3 regions of the Rhizobium sp. S163 genome follow, and region 1 is predicted to be linked to each of the others. Evidence: predicted binding sites of a transcription regulator. Region 1 holds the regulator's gene; each other region holds the start of a gene.
What was found. Region 1 encodes LexA, which represses DNA repair genes until DNA is damaged. Its sites were predicted from a motif close to TGTTCNNNNTGTGTTCNG; they were not measured.
Positions count from the first base shown of each region.

Region 2: QTL96_RS17385 (DNA recombination protein RmuC) is a predicted target of LexA. The motif match lies at 2,320-2,337, and genes of this name have one in related genera.
Region 3: uvrA (excinuclease ABC subunit UvrA) is a predicted target of LexA. The motif match lies at 4,118-4,135, and genes of this name have one in related genera.

Region 1 is NZ_JAUDSA010000003.1:151,742-157,515, forward strand. Features, by position in the region: gene gltA (citrate synthase) at 1-1,118, opposite strand, end outside; gene QTL96_RS00860 (ComEC/Rec2 family competence protein) at 1,512-3,857, shown strand; gene lexA (transcriptional repressor LexA) at 3,838-4,563, opposite strand; gene QTL96_RS00870 (VOC family protein) at 4,763-5,647, shown strand; gene kdsA (3-deoxy-8-phosphooctulonate synthase) at 5,644-5,774, shown strand, end outside.
Region 2 is NZ_JAUDSA010000018.1:371,921-377,694, reverse strand. Features, by position in the region: gene def (peptide deformylase) at 60-578, opposite strand; gene QTL96_RS17390 (globin-coupled sensor protein) at 675-2,174, opposite strand; gene QTL96_RS17385 (DNA recombination protein RmuC) at 2,370-3,593, shown strand; gene QTL96_RS17380 (ribokinase) at 3,643-4,542, shown strand; gene QTL96_RS17375 (methyl-accepting chemotaxis protein) at 4,768-5,774, shown strand, end outside.
Region 3 is NZ_JAUDSA010000003.1:462,943-468,716, reverse strand. Features, by position in the region: gene QTL96_RS02415 (DUF72 domain-containing protein) at 1-493, opposite strand, end outside; gene QTL96_RS02410 (hypothetical protein) at 490-747, opposite strand; gene QTL96_RS31240 (DUF4258 domain-containing protein) at 654-1,043, opposite strand; gene uvrA (excinuclease ABC subunit UvrA) at 1,067-3,988, opposite strand; gene QTL96_RS02400 (single-stranded DNA-binding protein) at 4,263-4,823, shown strand; gene QTL96_RS02395 (MarC family protein) at 4,893-5,537, opposite strand; gene gyrA (DNA gyrase subunit A) at 5,763-5,774, shown strand, end outside.

The DNA.
Region 1 (5,774 bases):
GCCTTGAGCGTGATACCCGAATAGAAGTCGATGTTCGGATAGAGCTTCTTCTCGATGAAGTATGGATCGGTCAGCGCGATGCGCTCGAGTTCCATGGCGACGTCGAGCAGCGGATCGTCCTTGATGCCGAGCTCGCCGAGCACTTCATGCGTCGTCTTCTGCATGATCTTGGCGCGCGGGTCGTAGTTCTTGTAGACGCGGTGGCCAAAGCCCATCAGGCGGAACGGATCGTTCTTGTCCTTGGCGCGGGCGATGTACTCAGGAATGCGGTCAACCGTGCCGATTTCCTGCAGCATGTTGAGAGCCGCTTCGTTGGCGCCGCCGTGAGCCGGGCCCCAGAGGCAGGCAATGCCGGCCGCGATGCAGGCGAACGGGTTTGCGCCCGAGGAGCCGGCGAGGCGAACGGTCGAAGTCGAAGCGTTCTGCTCGTGGTCGGCGTGCAGGATGAAGATGCGGTCCATGGCGCGGGCAAGCACCGGATTGACCACATATTCCTCGCAAGGAACAGCAAAGCACATGCGCAGGAAGTTCGACGCGTAGTCGAGGTCGTTCTTCGGGTAAACGAAGGGCTGGCCGATATGGTACTTGTAAGCCATGGCGGCGATCGTCGGCATTTTCGCGATCATGCGCAGCGAAGCGACCATGCGCTGGTGCGGATCGGTGATGTCGGTGCTGTCGTGGTAGAAGGCCGACAGAGCGCCGACGCAGCCGCACATGACGGCCATCGGATGCGCGTCGCGGCGGAAGCCGGTAAAGAAGCGGCTCATCTGCTCGTGCACCATGGTGTGATGCGTCACGCGATGGTCGAAGTCCTTCTTCTGCGCGGACGTCGGCAGTTCGCCGTAGAGAAGCAGGTAGCAGACTTCGAGGAAATCGCCCTGTTCGGCCAGCTGCTCGATCGGGTAACCGCGATGGAGCAGAACGCCCTCGTCGCCATCGATGTAAGTGATTTTCGATTCACAGGATGCGGTCGAGGTGAAACCAGGATCGTACGTGAAGGAAGCCGTGTTCTTGTAGAGGGCGCCGATATCGATGACATCAGGGCCGATCGTGCCGCTCTTGACCGGCAGGTCGACTGTTTTCTCACCGAGTTTCAGTGTTGCGCTTTGATCCGTCATTCTGATCCTCCAAACTGGCGGTTGGCGCCTTAAAAGCGCCATAGGGTTAAGCGTCGTCTGCGATAGCTATATGATCGCGCGCCTAATGCCAAGTTACCGTGATGCCATTTTGTGCATCGCAGTATCAACTTTTAAGCACTCCAGCGATGTCGTCTCCGCATAGCGGAAGTCAATGATAAACCTGACATTTTTGATGGTTTTATTTCCCGTTTGAATTCAAACGATTATAGTTGCGTTTAGGGTCCGCTGGCCTCATTCTGATTGCAGTTCAGGGTGGCTTTCGGGTGTCGTTGCATGCCGGAGTTGAATGGCAGTCACGTCGTTTTGATGCCACCCGAAGCGGCGCAAATTGCCAATTTGCCGACCGTAACAGGGCAAAATGCCCGTGCCATAATGACGCGCGCGCCATTGACGCAGTCAACGGCAGGTTTTCTGAGTCGCACAAGCCGGCAAGCCAACCGTCGGGCGACAGCTGCAGCGCAAGCATTCAGCACCGAATTCGACCACGGCCGCTCCTTCCTGGCGTCACCCGTCTTCCTCGGCGCTGGCGCCGTCGCCTGGTTCCGGCTCGCCGTCGATGTGCCCCCTATGCGGCTCCTAGCCTGGGCTATCCTTTTCGGTATCGTCTTCGTCTTGGCGGGCTCCGCGCGCGTCGCGACACGCCGTGTGGCGATCTCAGGCCTGCTTGTCGTCCTCGGTATGTTCGCGGCGCAACTCGAGACGTGGCGCGCTGATACCGTCGTTCTCGATACGGCGGTGACAACGACTGTGACCGGCCGCGTGGAACGGCGGGAGGGCGACGATAACGGCCGCTGGCGCTATATCGTCAGGGTGACACGCACTGATGAGCCTGCGCTCAAGCGTCCGCCGCAGCAGGTCTCACTTGTCGCGCGTGCCGGTGAGCCCGTCGCGGTCGGCGGTTGGCTGACCGGCCGTGTGCGCCTGACGCCGCCGGCGGGACCGGCGTTGCCCGAACTCAACGATTTCGCCTTCTCTGCCTATTTCGACGGCATTGGCGCCAACGGCTTCTTCTACGGCGTTCCGCAGCCCAACCCCTCGCAGGCGGATGCCATCGATCTCTCCGCCGTCGATCGCGCCATGGAATGGCTCTACGGTTTGCGCAGCAGCATCGGCGACCGTATCCGCAGCATCCTGCCTGGCGACACCGGCGCCTTCGCCGCCTCGCTGGTCACCGACGAGAGACGTGCCATCTCCAACGAGACGACGGAGGCGTTGCGCCAATCCGGCCTCGCGCATATCGTGGCGATCTCGGGCCTCAACATGGCGCTGTCTGCAGGCATCTGCTTCGTCGGGCTGCGCCTGTTCTTCGGCCTCTTCCCCGGTTTCGCGCAGGCCTTTCCGACCAAGAAGCTCGCCGCCGGCAGCGCGCTTCTGGCGTTGACGGCCTATTACATGATCTCAGGCTTTGCCGTATCCGCCGAGCGCGCCTTCATCATGATGGCGATCATGCTGGTCGCCGTGCTGTTCGATCGCCCCTCGATCAGCCTGCGCAACATCGCGCTCTCGGCGCTGCTGATCATCCTGATGTCGCCATCGGAGGTGCTGGGCCCCAGCTTCCAGATGTCCTACGCCGCAACGCTGGCGCTGGTCGCAGGCTTTGCCGTCTGGACCAGGAGACGGCACCGAGAGAGCGTCTTCCTGACGCACCCCGCAATTAAGCCGGTTATGGCCACGTTCCGCTTCTTCGGCGGCATCGCGCTGACCTCGATGATCGGTGGTTTCTCGACGGCGCTGTTTTCGATCGAGCATTTTCACAGGCTGAGCGGCTACGGCCTGCCCGCCAACCTGCTCGCCATGCCCGTCATCTCCTTCATCGTCATGCCCTTCGGAATGCTCGCGATGTTGGCGACGCCCTTTGGCCTCGATGCGGCGCCATGGATCGTCGCCGGCTTCGGGCTGGATCTGGTGATCGATATCGCCAAGATGGTTTCCGGCTGGGGCGGCAGTGTCGATATCGGGCGGATACCGGAGTGGTATTTTGCGCTAGCCGTCCTCGGCTTCCTCGTCTGGGGTCTGATGCGCACACGCCTGCGATGGATCGGCGCTGCGGTTGCCGCGCTAGCAACGCTTGTCGTCGTCCTGCTCCCGGCCGCACCGGCGCCAGAGCTGGTTGTCTCCGAGGATGGAAGCCTCGTGGCATCAGTCAAGAGCGACAGCCTCGCCAGCAACCGCGAACGGCCGCCCGACTTCATCTTCGGGCAATGGCAGCGCGCGCTCGCCATCGAAGACCACAAGCCGCCCGAGATGCTCGACGGCGAGGCCTTGCCCATTCTGAGAAGGGGCGAGCCAAGGCCAAGACTGACGTTGAAACAACAACGCGAAGCCCGCGCCATGATGCGCGCTGCTGCGGCTTCCACAAACGACAATGGCTTCCAATGCCTCAAAACGGCCTGGTGCGTGACAGCGCTCGACAGCGGCTACATCATCGCGACGCTCGAAAACGCCGCCTATCTCGGTCCCGCCTGCGATGTGGCCGATATCGTCATCACGCCGGTGCGCCTCCGCCAGGCGACATGCCGCTCCGGCGCAATGCTATTGACCGGCGAAACCCTCAGACGATCGGGCGCCGTTGAAATCCGCATCGACGAGCAGGGGACACCCGTCGTCAAAGCAGCCTATGAAAGTCTCGGTCGCCCCTGGATGCGCCATCGCGCCTATGACTGGCGCAACGACAGCTTCAGCGATGATCCGTCACCACTCAGTGATACCGGCGAATAAGCCCGACGAGCTTGCCCTGAACCTTGACGCGGTCAGGCCCGAAAATGCGGGTCTCATAAGCCGGGTTGGCCGCCTCAAGCGCGATCGACGCGCCCTTGCGGCGGAAACGCTTCAGCGTTGCCTCTTCATCGTCGACAAGCGCCACGACGATATCGCCGGGGTTGGCGGTGTTGCCGTTGCGGATGATGACGGTGTCGCCGTCGAAAATGCCGGCTTCGATCATCGAGTCGCCCTTGACCTCGAGCGCATAATGCTCGCCGGAGCCGAGCATGTCGGCGGGGACGGTGATGTCGTGGGTGTTGTTCTGGATCGCCGAGATCGGCACACCGGCAGCGATGCGGCCCATGACGGGAACGGAAGCCGAGTTGCCGTTGTCGGCGCTTGGCGCGGCTTTCGGGGCAGGGGCTGCGGCCACCGGCTGCGGTTTGCCGAGGCTGCCCTCGATGACGCTCGGCGAAAAGCCGCGTCGCGGCTGCAGGCTCGGATTATAGGCCTCCGGCAGCTTGATGACCTCAAGCGCGCGCGCCCGGTTAGGCAGCCGGCGAATGAAGCCGCGCTCTTCCAGAGCCGTGATCAGCCGGTGAATGCCGGATTTTGATGCGAGATCGAGTGCATCCTTCATTTCGTCGAAGGATGGCGGAACGCCCGACTCTTTCATCCGCTCATGAATGAACAGAAGCAGTTCTTGTTGCTTGCGTGTCAGCATCGAAATGAACCCCAGAGTCGTGAAACAAAGCCAGAACGGACACTATATGTTCCATATGTGTTCCGCAAGTGCCTAAATTTTCGTAAAACTTGGCTCGGAATCGTCGCGATTTTGCACTTCATTCGATTTAACCGCGCTCGCCTCTTGCATTGTGGCGAAAGCCAGCGCACATCTCTGCCGATTTCGGGAGGATTTGCTGATGCGTGACCCCCATCCTCTGGACCACGTGGTGCTGCCGGTCGTCAATATCGAGATGGCGCGCGAGCGCCTGGGCAAGCTCGGTTTCACCGTCGCCGTCGATGCGCGGCACCCATTCGGCACCGAGAATGCCTGCGTCTTCTTCGCCGACAAAACCTATCTCGAGCCGCTCGGCGTCGCCAGTCTGGAGACTTACGAGGCGGCCATAGGAGACGGCAACGTTTTCACCGCTCGCGACCGCGCCTTTCGCTTCCGCTGCGGCGACGACGGCTTGTCGGCTATCGTCTTCGGCACGCCGGATGCCGATAGCGATCACGCCCGCTTTACTGCCGATAGCATGAGCGGCGGCGACATGCTAGAGTTCGCCCGGCAGATGAAGATGCCGGATGGTTCCGAGGCGACCGCCGCGTTCCGCCTCGCTTTCGCGGCCGATCTACGCGCGCCCGATTTCTTCCTCTTCGCCTGCCAGCGCGTCAACCCCCTGCCCAGCGACCGCAAGGCGTTGGAAACGCACGCGAACGGCGTTTTGGGCATCTTGTCGATCGTGCTCTCGTCGTCCGATCCGAAGGCGTTCGCGCCGCTGTTGCAGTTGGCGTCTGATGCGCAGGCGACCCGCGAGGAGGCGTTCGGTGTCAGCCTCGATGCCGGCAACGCCTGTATCAATATCCTGTCGCCGGATGGCTTGAACGCCTACTACGATCTCTCCGAGCCCAAGGCCGATCGCGGCTTGCGCGGCGCGGCGATTGTCTTTTCCGTTGCCGATCTCGCCGTGACAGAGGCGCATTTGGCTGCTAACGGGATCACCTATACACGCAAGAACAATCGAATTCTGGTGAAGGCCGCACCCGGCCAGGGTGCGCTCTTCGCCTTCGAGGAGAAACGATGACTGAAACCAATTCCGAAGTGGCCGTTGGCGAAGGCGCCGGCCGTGTGGTGTTTTCCAACGCCGGCAAGCTGTCGCTGATCGCCGGCCCCTGCCAGATGGAAAGCCGCGACCATGCCTTCATGATCGC
Region 2 (5,774 bases), on a different contig from region 1:
CCTCCACTACGATATCACTGATATCATAGCGCTTCGACGCCGGACAATCAACGCGAGGCTTAGAGCGCCTTGGTGGTCTTGGCGGCCTTGGTGAACTTCTTGATGACCATCTCGCGCTTCAGGCGGGAGATGTGGTCGATGAAGAGCACGCCGTTCAGGTGGTCGATCTCGTGCTGCAGGCAGGTGGCGAGCAGGCTGTCTGCTTCCATCGTCTGCTCTTTGCCGTCGCGGTCGAGATACTTGACGCCGACGGTGGCCGGGCGCTCGACCTCGGCATAATAATCCGGGATGGAGAGGCAGCCCTCTTCATAGACCGAGCGCTCATCGGAGGACGAGACGATTTCGGGATTGATGAAGACGAGCGGCTGCTTTTCCTCTCCCTCGCGCGCAACGTCGATGACGAGCATGCGGCGGGCAACGCCGATCTGGATGGCGGCCAGCCCGATGCCAGGGGCATCGTACATGGTCTCCAGCATGTCGTCGGCGAGACGCTGGAGATCGCTGTCGACGCGCTCGATCGGCTTGGAAACCTGACGGAGCAGCGGATCGGGAAGAATGATGAGTGGCTTGATGGTCATGGCGTTCCCATAACCCATCTTTTTGCGGGATGGAATTATCCGATGGCCGGAGGCGGCGCTTTTTTACGCCGCCTTCGCAATTTCGACGCTTTTGCCTCAGGCGGCGCGGCGCGAGGCCTGATAGCCGGAGTGGCTGGCGCTGTCGGTCCGGAAGCGCTCGAGCAGGCCGACCAGGCCTTCCACCTCGTTGCGCAGGCGCCGGGTTTCCGACGAAGTGCGCTCCACCATGCCCGAATTCTGCTGGGTGATGGTGTCCATGTTGCGGATGGCGACGCTGACCTCGTTGACGCCGGTCGCCTGATCGCGCGCGGCGGCGGCGATATCGGCAACGAAGCTGCTGATATTGTCGATGCGGTTGATCATGTCGCTCAGCGATTCGCCGGTGCTGCTGACGATGTCGACGCCCTGGTTGACCTGCGCGGAGCTCTCGGAGATCAGCTTCTTGATCTCCTTGGCGGCATCGGCCGAGCGCTGCGCCAGCTGGCGGACTTCCTGGGCGACGACGGCAAAGCCCTTGCCGGCCTCACCGGCGCGGGCCGCTTCTACGCCGGCGTTCAGCGCGAGAAGATTGGTCTGGAAGGCAATATCATCGATGACGCCGATGATCTTGGTGATCTCGCTCGACGATCTTTCGATGCCGGCCATGGCGGAGACGGCGCTGGTGACGAGCTCGCCGGAGTTCTTCGCCTTCTGCTGGGTTTCGCGGACAGCCGCCGACGCCTTTTCGGCGTTGGATGCGGTCTGCCCGACGCTGACGGAGAGCTGCTGCAAGGCGGCTGAGCTTTCCTCGACGCCGGCGGCCTGCTGGGCGGTGCGCAGCGCCAGATCGTCGGAGCCCTTGGCGATCACATCAGTGCCGCGCAGGATTTCGCCTGAGGTGGCGCGAACGGATGCGAAGGAGGCGCGAAGGGCGGCCACTGCGCGGTTGTAGTCGTCGCCCATATCTTTGAAGTTGCCCGGCAGATCAGCCGGCAAGGTGGCTTCGAGGTCGCCGCGCGACAGCGCTTCGAGACCGCGACGGAGATGGCTCAGTGCCATCGCCTGGTCGGCTTCCGCCTTGTGGCGTTCCTCTTCGAGCTTCAGCCGCTTTTCTTCCAGCGCTTCCAGATAGACCGAGATCGAATAATCCATATCGAGCATCGCGGCCTTGACGACGGCCGTGAGCTTTTCGCCGAGCAGCTTGCTCTGGCCGCGACCGAAGCGCGACGGCCATTCCTTGGCCATCAGGCCCTTGATCAGATCGCTCATCAAAAGCGCGTAGCCGCCGATGTACCAGCGCGGCTCGAGGCCGATGCGCGCATGCGTCTTGCCAACCGCGACGACGCCCTTGACGTAGGCCTCGTCGAAATTGCCGCCAGCGAGATTGGCCCAATGGGCTTCCTGCCGGGTCTTGGCACTATTCATATGCGACTTGTCGGAGAAGAAGCTCGCGACCGAGGGCGTGCGCGCCAGCTTTCCGTAGAATCGCTCGAGCGCGCCGCTCAGCAGCTCCGAAATCGCCGGGCGCATCTGGCGCAGCGATTGCCGCGCGTTGTCGTCCAGTTCGATGAAATCGAGGCGTTGCTTGAGACCGTTTTCAGGCTGCTGGCTGCTCATAATATATTTCTGCTTTTTCATTTGACGAAGGGCAATTTTCGCGCAGCTTTTGCCGAATATAGTTTCGCAAGCGTTAAATTATGCGGTTATTTCTTAGCTAGCGCTCGAATGTGAAGCTCGGGTATCGCCGGCAGGCCATTCACAATGTTCACGTTTTGATCTGGAAAAGCTGCGCGACTTTGCTATGGTGCTGAGATGACAACCAGCACCGACTCGTTTTCCGCCACCCTTTCCGGTCTCAGCCCCATGTCGCTCGCCCTTGCCGGCGCGGCACTGGCCATCGTGATCGTCCTGATGCTTGCCTTGCTCGTTCGTGGCGGCCAGGCGCGGCGAGAGCAGGCGGAAGAGGCAATGGAGCGTGCCGCCGAGGCGGATGCGCGGATGATGGAGCTGTTGCGGATCCAATCGGAGATGCAGGGCCGGATGGCGGCGATGGCCGAGGTGTTCGGCTCACGCCAGTCCGAACTCAACCAGGCGATCAGCCAGCGGCTGGACGGCATGTCGCAGCGGGTAAACTCGACCATCACCGAGCAGACCAAGTCTACGCATGAGAACCTGAGGAAGCTGCAGGAGCGGCTGGCGGTGATCGATGCGGCGCAGAACAACATCCAGACGCTCGCCAAGGACGTCGTCGGCCTGCAGGCGATCCTGTCCAACAAGCAGACGCGCGGCGCCTTCGGCCAATCGCGGATGGAAACGATCGTTGCCGACGGCCTGCCGATCGGCGCCTATGCCTTTCAGCAGACGCTGAGCAACGGCTCCCGTCCGGATTGCACGATCCGCATGCCCAATGGCGCGCCGCCGCTGGTCATCGACGCCAAGTTTCCGCTGGAGGCATGGAATGCCATTCGCGACGCGGGCGGGCCGGAGCTTGCCAAGGCCGCGTCGCAGCAGTTTCGCCGCGATATGGAGATCCATATTCGCGATATCGCGGAGAAGTATCTGATCCAGGGCGAAACCCAGGATACCGCCTTCCTGTTCGTGCCGTCGGAATCGATCTTCGCGGAAATTCACGAGAATTTCGAGGCGATCGTGCAGAAGGCGCATCGCGCCCGCGTAGTGATCGTCTCGCCGTCGCTGCTGATGCTGTCTATCCAGGTCATCCAGGCTGTCTTGAAGGATCAGCGGATGCAGGCGCAGGCGCATGTCATCCAGGGCGAAGTCGCCAATCTGATGGATGATCTCGGTCGCCTCGACGATCGCGTGCGCAAGCTGCAGGGGCATTTCGCCATGGCGCAGAAGGATGTCGACATGATCGTCACCTCGGCCGACAAGCTGACCAAGCGCGGCGCCAAGATCGAGGCGCTGGAATTCGAGGGTGCGGATGCAGGTCGCGTCCCGGATGAAAGTGCGCCGGCGTCGAAATCCGTGGAGAGCAGAACGGGGCTCCTCAAGCTAAGGGTGGTTGACGACGAGTGAGGCCTTCGGCAGTGTCGCGCCCGACAAAACACTGGGAAGGACACCTCGCATGATCACCGTTTTCGGCTCCATCAACATGGACCTCATCGCCACGACGCAACGGCTTCCGAAGCCGGGCGAGACGGTGGCCGGCAACGGCTTTTCGACGGCCGCCGGCGGCAAGGGCGCCAACCAGGCGCTGGCCGCGCGCCGCGCCGGCCGCAGCGTGACCATGGCGGGCGCCGTCGGCCATGATGGCTTTTCGGACGAGGCGCTTGCGCTCCTGAAGGAGGCCGGCACGGACCTCCAGTCCGTCAAGCGCGCCGACCAGCCGACCGGAACAGCGATCATCCTCGTGGGCGGAGACGGCGAGAACATGATCGCTGTCGTGCCGGGCGCCAATGGCACCGTGACACCGCAGGATGCGGATCAGGCCGTCGGCGCGATGAGCAAGGGCGACACGCTGATGCTGCAGCTCGAAATTCCGGTTGCCGCCGTCGAGCAGGCTCTGGCTGCCGCGCGCGCCAAGGGCGTCACCACCGTGCTCAACCTCGCGCCGCTGATTGCGGATGCCGCGCGTCTCGGACGCCTCGCCGATATCGTCATTGCCAACGAGACCGAGTTCGAGCTTCTGGCCGGGCAGGAAAACATGACGCCGGAGGAGCGGGAGATGGCGTTGCAGCGCCTGAACGCCGAGACTGGGCAAACACTGATCGTCACGCTCGGGGCTGACGGCGTCGTGGCGATCCGCGATGGCGCTATGTGGCGGGCGAAGGGGTTGAAGATCGAGCCGGTGGATACGGTTGGCGCGGGCGACACCTTCTGCGGCTATCTCGCGGCCAGCCTCGATGAGGGCCTGGATTTCGCGAAGGCGTTGCGTCGCGCAGCCGTTGCCGGCTCGCTCGCATGCCTCAAGGCAGGCGCCCAGCCGTCCATTCCCTCGCGCGACGACGTCGCAAACAAACTATAGGCGTTATCCGCCGACGACATCGGCGATGCGTTTGCTTGCGATGGGTCGAATTATCATCGCATTTCACTTAAATTTAATAGGTTTCCGGCGATCTTCCGCGTGATCGCCGGCTCCCTCTCCAAGGGGACGCGGCACTCGCCACGGCGGCTTCATGATGTAGCCGCCCTCGCTTCTTGTGCCGGCGGATGCTTCGCCTGGCCCATCCTTGATCCCCCCGAGGAATGCATGTTCATCTTTCGCATGAAATCGCTTGCGGCCAAACTCATTGTGATCACCGGCTGCGCGATCGCACTGGTTCTCCTGATCTCCAATTTCTTCCTCATCGGCGAAACCCGTGATCGCGTGGAAACGCTGACCATGGATCAAGCCAATCTAGAGGCGAAGGCCATCGCCAACGAAGTCGCGTCCTCGGTCGGCGAACTCGCGGGCGCCGCGCGCTCCATGGCCGGCGTCATCGGCCGCGGCCACGAAGGCAAGTATCTGGATCGCAAGGCGATCGTCGATATGCTGAAGGCCAATGTCGAGCGCAACCAGTTCGCCTTCGGCAGCTGGTTCGGCGAAGAACCGAATGCGTTCGACGGCCAGTCGCCGTCGCTTGCCGGCCGCACGGATCTCGGCTCGGACAAGAACGGCGCGTTCAACGCCTATTGGACCAAGAAGAAGGATGGCGGCTTCACGTTCTCGGTGTTCGCATCGGACTACAAGGCCGAATGGTACAGCCTTGCCGCCGCCAGCAAGAAGGGCGCGATCTCCTCGCCCTACGCTGAAAGCACCACCGGCGAAAACACCGCGATGACCTCCATCGGCTACCCGGTCATGTCCGGCGGCAAGATGATCGGCGTCAGCGGCGTCGACATTTCGCTGAAGTCGCTCGCCGACAAGCTCGGCGGCCTGCATCCCTTCGGCACCGGCCGCGTGACCCTGCTTTCGCAGGGCGGCAACTGGATCGTCGCGCCGTCCAAGGATCTCGCGATGAAGCCCTACGAGGGTGAAGGTGTCGATGCCGTCAAGACCGGCCTCTCGACGCTTGCGCCTGCTGTCGTCAAGAACCTCTCGATCGATGGCGGCGAGCAGTTCGACCGCGTGGTCTATCCCTTTGCGCTGCCTGACGTGAACACCAACTGGGTCATCCTCGTCGACGTGCCGCACAGCGCGATCAACGGGCCGGTGCAGGACCAGACTTTCATGATGATCGTCGCAGGCATCGTCGTATTGGCGGCCGTCATGCTGGC
Region 3 (5,774 bases), 310 kb from region 1:
ATTTCGCCAAAAGCGCCACGAACTCCGGTACCTTGAAGCTGTCATGGCGGACTTCGACGACATGCTTCAGCGGCAGACCATCCTGCTTGTCCGGCAGCAACTTCAGGAAGCCTTCGAAATCCTCTGGTTCGAACTTCTTCGTCGGCGCGAACTGCCAGAGGATGGGGCCGAGATGCGGGCCGAGTTCGACGATGCCCTGGCGGAGAAAACGCTCAACCGATTCACCGGCCTCGGAGAGGATCTTGCGGTTGGTGCTGAAGCGGCTGGCCTTGAGCGAGAAGATGAAACTCTCTGGCACATCTGCGGCCCATTTGGCGAAGGTCTCGGGCTTCTGCGAGCTGTAATAGGTGCCGTTGACCTCGATGACCTTCAGCTGCCGGCTGGCATAATTAAGCTCGTCCTTCTGCTTCAGCGTGGACGGGAAGAAGTGGTTGCGCCAAGGCTCAAACGTCCAGCCGCCGATGCCGACGCGAATGGTGCCGGGTTTTGTCATGACTTCAATCCATCCTGTTCATTTTCGCCAAAACCGCTCTTCGGATAGTCAGCCTCGCGCGGCACGAGCCGGTAAACGCGTCCATCCTTCTCGGCACCTTCGAAATCATGCTCACGAAGAGCGCGACGTACGCGATCCAGCTTGCGGATGCCCTCCGGGCTTACCGTCGGGGACCACTCGCCACCGTCGTCGTGAAGCTCCACAACGACCTCCGCGGCATACTCCCCCTCACGAATGAGCTGCGACGCCTGCATTGCGGCTTCCTCCTGGTGAAATCGTCATTCCAGCGATCTGGATCTGGAATGTATGCTGTTATCAACACCGCGGGTTCGGATGCGCCGGATGGGATGCCCCAAAGCAAATGTATGTGGCGTCCGCGTTCGTCCGTCTGCAGGACCAGAACACAGGGTCCCTTGTGATACTCAGGATACTCCTCCACGACGAGCGCCGCCGCTATATCCATCACCAGCGGCTCGATCAGTAGGCCGTCGTTCAACAACTCCTGCAGTGCGTGTGCCGAGACCCTGAACTTGCCGTCAGCGATCAGCACACGCACCGTGGAGAGGATATCGCTCACTCCGCCGCCTGCACCTTCTTCACCGGCCGCCGTTCCAGCAGTTCCTTCAGGAACTGGCCGGTATAGGACCGCTTTTCCTTGACGATCGCTTCCGGCGTGCCAGACGCCACGATCTCGCCGCCGCCGTCACCGCCTTCGGGGCCGAAGTCGAGGACCCAGTCGGCGGTCTTGATGACTTCCAGGTTGTGCTCGATGACGACGACCGAGTTGCCCTGGTTGACCAGTTCGTGCAGCATTTCGAGCAGCTTGGCCACGTCGTGGAAGTGCAAGCCGGTCGTCGGTTCGTCGAGAATGTAGAGCGTGCGGCCGGTCGAGCGCTTCGAGAGTTCCTTGGCGAGCTTGACGCGCTGGGCTTCACCGCCCGACAGCGTATTCGCCTGCTGGCCGACCTTGATGTAGCCGAGGCCGACATCGAATAGGGCCTGCAGCTTGTCGCGCACGGCGGGGACGGCTGCGAAGAACTCGACGCCTTCCTCGACGGTCATGTCGAGCACATCGGCGATCGACTTTTGCTTGAAGGTGACGTCGAGCGTTTCGCGGTTGTAGCGCTTGCCGTGGCATACGTCGCAGGTGACGTAGACATCAGGCAGGAAGTGCATCTCGATCTTGATGACGCCGTCGCCCTGGCAGGCCTCGCAGCGGCCGCCCTTGACGTTGAAGGAGAAGCGGCCGGGCTGGTAGCCGCGTGCCTTTGCTTCCGGCAGGCCGGCGAACCAGTCGCGGATCGGCGTGAAGGCGCCGGTATAGGTCGCCGGATTGGAGCGCGGGGTGCGGCCGATCGGCGACTGGTCGATGTCGATGACCTTGTCGATATGCTCGAAGCCGTCGATACGGTCGTGATCCGCCGGAATTTCGCGCGCACCCATGACGCGGCGGGCGGCGGACTTGTAGAGCGTCTCGATCAGGAAAGTGGACTTGCCGCCACCGGACACGCCGGTCACCGCGGTGAATACGCCGAGCGGGATCGATGCGGTGACGTTCTTCAGGTTATTGCCGCGGGCGCCGACGACCTTGATTTCCTTGCCTTTCTTCACCTTGCGGCGCTCTTCGGGAACGGTGACGCCAAGTTCGCCCGACAGGTATTTACCGGTCAGTGACTTCGGGTTGGCCATGATATCCTGCGGCGTGCCGTGGGCGATCACTTGGCCGCCATGAATGCCGGCGGCGGGGCCGATATCGACGACGTCGTCAGCCTGCAGAATGGCGTCCTCGTCATGCTCGACGACGATGACGGTGTTGCCGATGTCGCGCAGGTGCTTCAGCGTTTCCAGCAGGCGGGCGTTGTCGCGCTGGTGCAGGCCGATCGATGGCTCGTCGAGTACGTAGAGAACGCCCGTCAGGCCGGAGCCGATCTGCGAGGCGAGACGGATGCGCTGGCTTTCGCCGCCCGAGAGCGTGCCGGAGTTGCGCGATAGGCTCAGATATTCGAGGCCGACGTCGTTCAGGAAGCGCAAGCGGTCCCTGATCTCCTTCAGGATGCGGACGGCGATCTCGTTCTGCTTGGCGTTAAAACTATCCGGCAGCGTCTCGAACCAGTCGCGGGCGATGCGGATCGACATGTCGGTGACCTGGCCGATGTGCAGCTTGTTGACCTTCACGGCCAGCGCTTCCGGCTTCAGGCGGAAGCCGTTGCAAGACGGGCAGGGTGCTGCCGACATGTAGCGCTCGATCTCCTCGCGCGCCCAGGCGCTGTCGGTTTCCTTCCAGCGGCGTTCGAGGTTGGTGATGATGCCTTCGAAATTCTTGTGCGTCGTGTAGGAGCGGCCGCCGTCGACGTAGTGGAACTCGATCTTCTCCTCGGTGCCGTTGAGGATGACGTCATGCGCCTTGGCGGAGAGGTCGTTCCAGCGGGCGCCGAGCTTGAAGCCGAAGTGCTTGCCGAGCGCTTCCAGCGTCTGGTTGTAGTAGGGCGAGGACGACTTGGCCCATGGGGCGATGGCGCCGTCGCGCAGCGTGCGCTCGGGCTCCGGCACGATCAGGTTGGCGTCGATCTTCTGCTGGGCGCCGAGGCCGTCGCAGGTCGGGCAGGCGCCGGCCGGATTGTTGAAGGAGAAGAGGCGCGGCTCGATCTCCGAAATCGTGAAGCCGGAGACCGGGCAGGCGAATTTCTCCGAGAAGAGAACGCGCTCGTGCGTTTCGTTGAGCGACTTGTTGGCGGAGCCGCCGGCAGCGGTTTCCTCCACCGGCAATGGCTTGTCGGCGAATTCGGCGATGGCGAGGCCGTCGGCGAGCTTCAGCGAGGTCTCCAAGCTGTCGGCCAGACGCGCCGAGACATCGGCGCGCACGACCACACGGTCGACGACGATATCGATGTCGTGCTTGTATTTCTTGTCGAGCGCCGGGGCGTCGGCAATCTCGTAGAACTGGCCGTCGATCTTGACGCGCTGGAAGCCCTTCTTCATGAGCTCCGCGAGTTCCTTCTTGTACTCGCCCTTGCGGCCGCGCACGAGCGGCGCGAGGATGAAGAGGCGCGTGCCTTCCTCGAAGGCGAGGATGCGGTCGACCATCTGGCTGACGGTCTGGCTCTCGATCGGCAGGCCGGTGGCCGGCGAATAGGGAACGCCGACGCGTGCGAAGAGCAGGCGCATGTAGTCGTAGATTTCGGTAACGGTACCAACAGTCGAGCGCGGGTTGCGCGAGGTCGTCTTCTGCTCGATCGAGATTGCCGGCGAGAGGCCGTCGATTTGGTCGACGTCAGGCTTCTGCATCATTTCGAGGAACTGCCGGGCATAGGCTGACAGGCTCTCGACATAGCGGCGCTGGCCCTCGGCATAGATGGTGTCGAAGGCGAGCGAGGATTTGCCCGATCCCGACAGGCCGGTCATGACGATCAGCTTGTTGCGCGGCAGATCGAGGTCGATGCCCTTCAGATTGTGCTCGCGCGCGCCACGGATTGAAATCGTCTTCAGTTCGCTCATCGTCTTCTGCTTCAATGTCTCGGGGGGATAAGAAGAGCCTTTATGTAGTGATGCCGGCTGGCGAGTCGAGGCTGAATATCCCTGTGGTTCACGCTTTTCGATTCCGTTGACATGATGATAATGATAAAATAGAACAAATAAAGAACAAATTTCGTTGTGGATTAACGAAGCTCAACCGCACACCGGCGAAGGCCGATAGGGTAAGGTGTTGTCAATTTCGTTGCGCATGTTGCGACTTTCGCAATATCGGCAACACGACAAGAAGGTGAAAAGTATGGCTGGCAGCGTGAACAAGGTAATTCTGATCGGAAACGTGGGTGCAGACCCCGAAATCCGTCGGACGCAGGACGGCCGGCCGATCGCCAACCTCCGCATCGCGACTTCGGAGACCTGGCGCGACCGCAATTCCGGTGAGCGCCGTGAAAAGACCGAGTGGCACACCGTCGTCGTCTTCAACGAAGGCCTGTGCAAGGTTGTCGAACAGTACGTCAAGAAGGGCGCCAAGCTCTATATCGAAGGCGCGCTGCAGACCCGTAAGTGGCAGGACCAGCAGGGACAGGACCGCTATTCCACGGAAGTCGTGCTGCAGGGCTTCGGTTCGACGCTGACGATGCTTGATGGACGCGGCGAAGGCGGCGGCGATCGTTCTGGCGGCGGTTACGGCGGTGGCCGTGGCGGCAATGCCGGCGGCGGTGATTTCGGCGGTGGCGGCGGTTATGGCGACGACTACGGTTCGCCGTCGCAGTCTTCGGGCCGTGGTGGCTCCGGTGGTGGTTCTTCTTCCGGCGGCGGCGGCAATTTTTCGCGCGATCTCGACGACGATATTCCGTTTTGATCGGACGAAAGACCGAAAGGTTTCAGACGGCGCGCCTCGGGGTGCGCCGTTTGCGTTTTAACTGAAAGCTCAGACGGGCGAGGGAACGAGGTTCATCGCCGACTTGATGCCGTCAACGACAAACTGGGTTGCCAGTGCAGCGAGGATGACGCCGAGCAGGCGGGTGAGGATGGCGCGGCCGGTGACGCCGAGGAAGCGGTCCAGCCGATCGGCGATCAGCAGCGCAAGGAAGAGCAGCAGCAGGCTTGCGGCGATGACGATGATCAGCTGCGCCAGCTCGAAGGCCGTCTGCATCGATCCAGCGATCAGAATGGTCGCGGAGATGGCGCCCGGGCCCGAGATTAGTGGGATCGCCAGCGGGAAGACGGCGATGTTCTGGATGTGGTCGACGGTGATCGCGGCCGTGCCGGTTTTCTCCTTGCGATCCTGACGCTTCTCGAACACCATTTCAAAGGCGATCCAGAAGAGCAGCAGGCCGCCGGCGATGCGGAAGGCGCCGATCGAGATGCCGAGCACGCCGAGCACGCTGGATCCGAAAAGCGCGAACACTGCAAGAATGATGAAAGCGATGATCGTGCCGCGCAGCGCCACCTGCTTGCGCTGGGCCCTGCTCATGCCAACAGTAAGGCCGAGAAAGATCGGCGCGAGACCGGGTGGGTCGATCGTCACGAGCAGGGTTGTGAAGGCGTTGATCAGTTGGTCGGCGCTTGCCATCATGTCTCCGTATACCCATATCCGGGCCTGGTTTTCGCGTGATTGTGATGTGGGCAAACCGATTTTGCAAATGGCGCGGCGTGCGTGGTGGCGATTGGGGCGTATAAGCCTCGTTTTGCCCTGATTAGACCGTAAAAGCCTGTTCAAAACTTCCTGCAAAATTGGCTTAGGAACAGCCTTTCCGCTATAAATCTTCAAGTGATTCTAGAAGAGATGTGATCCATTTTGACTGAGCAA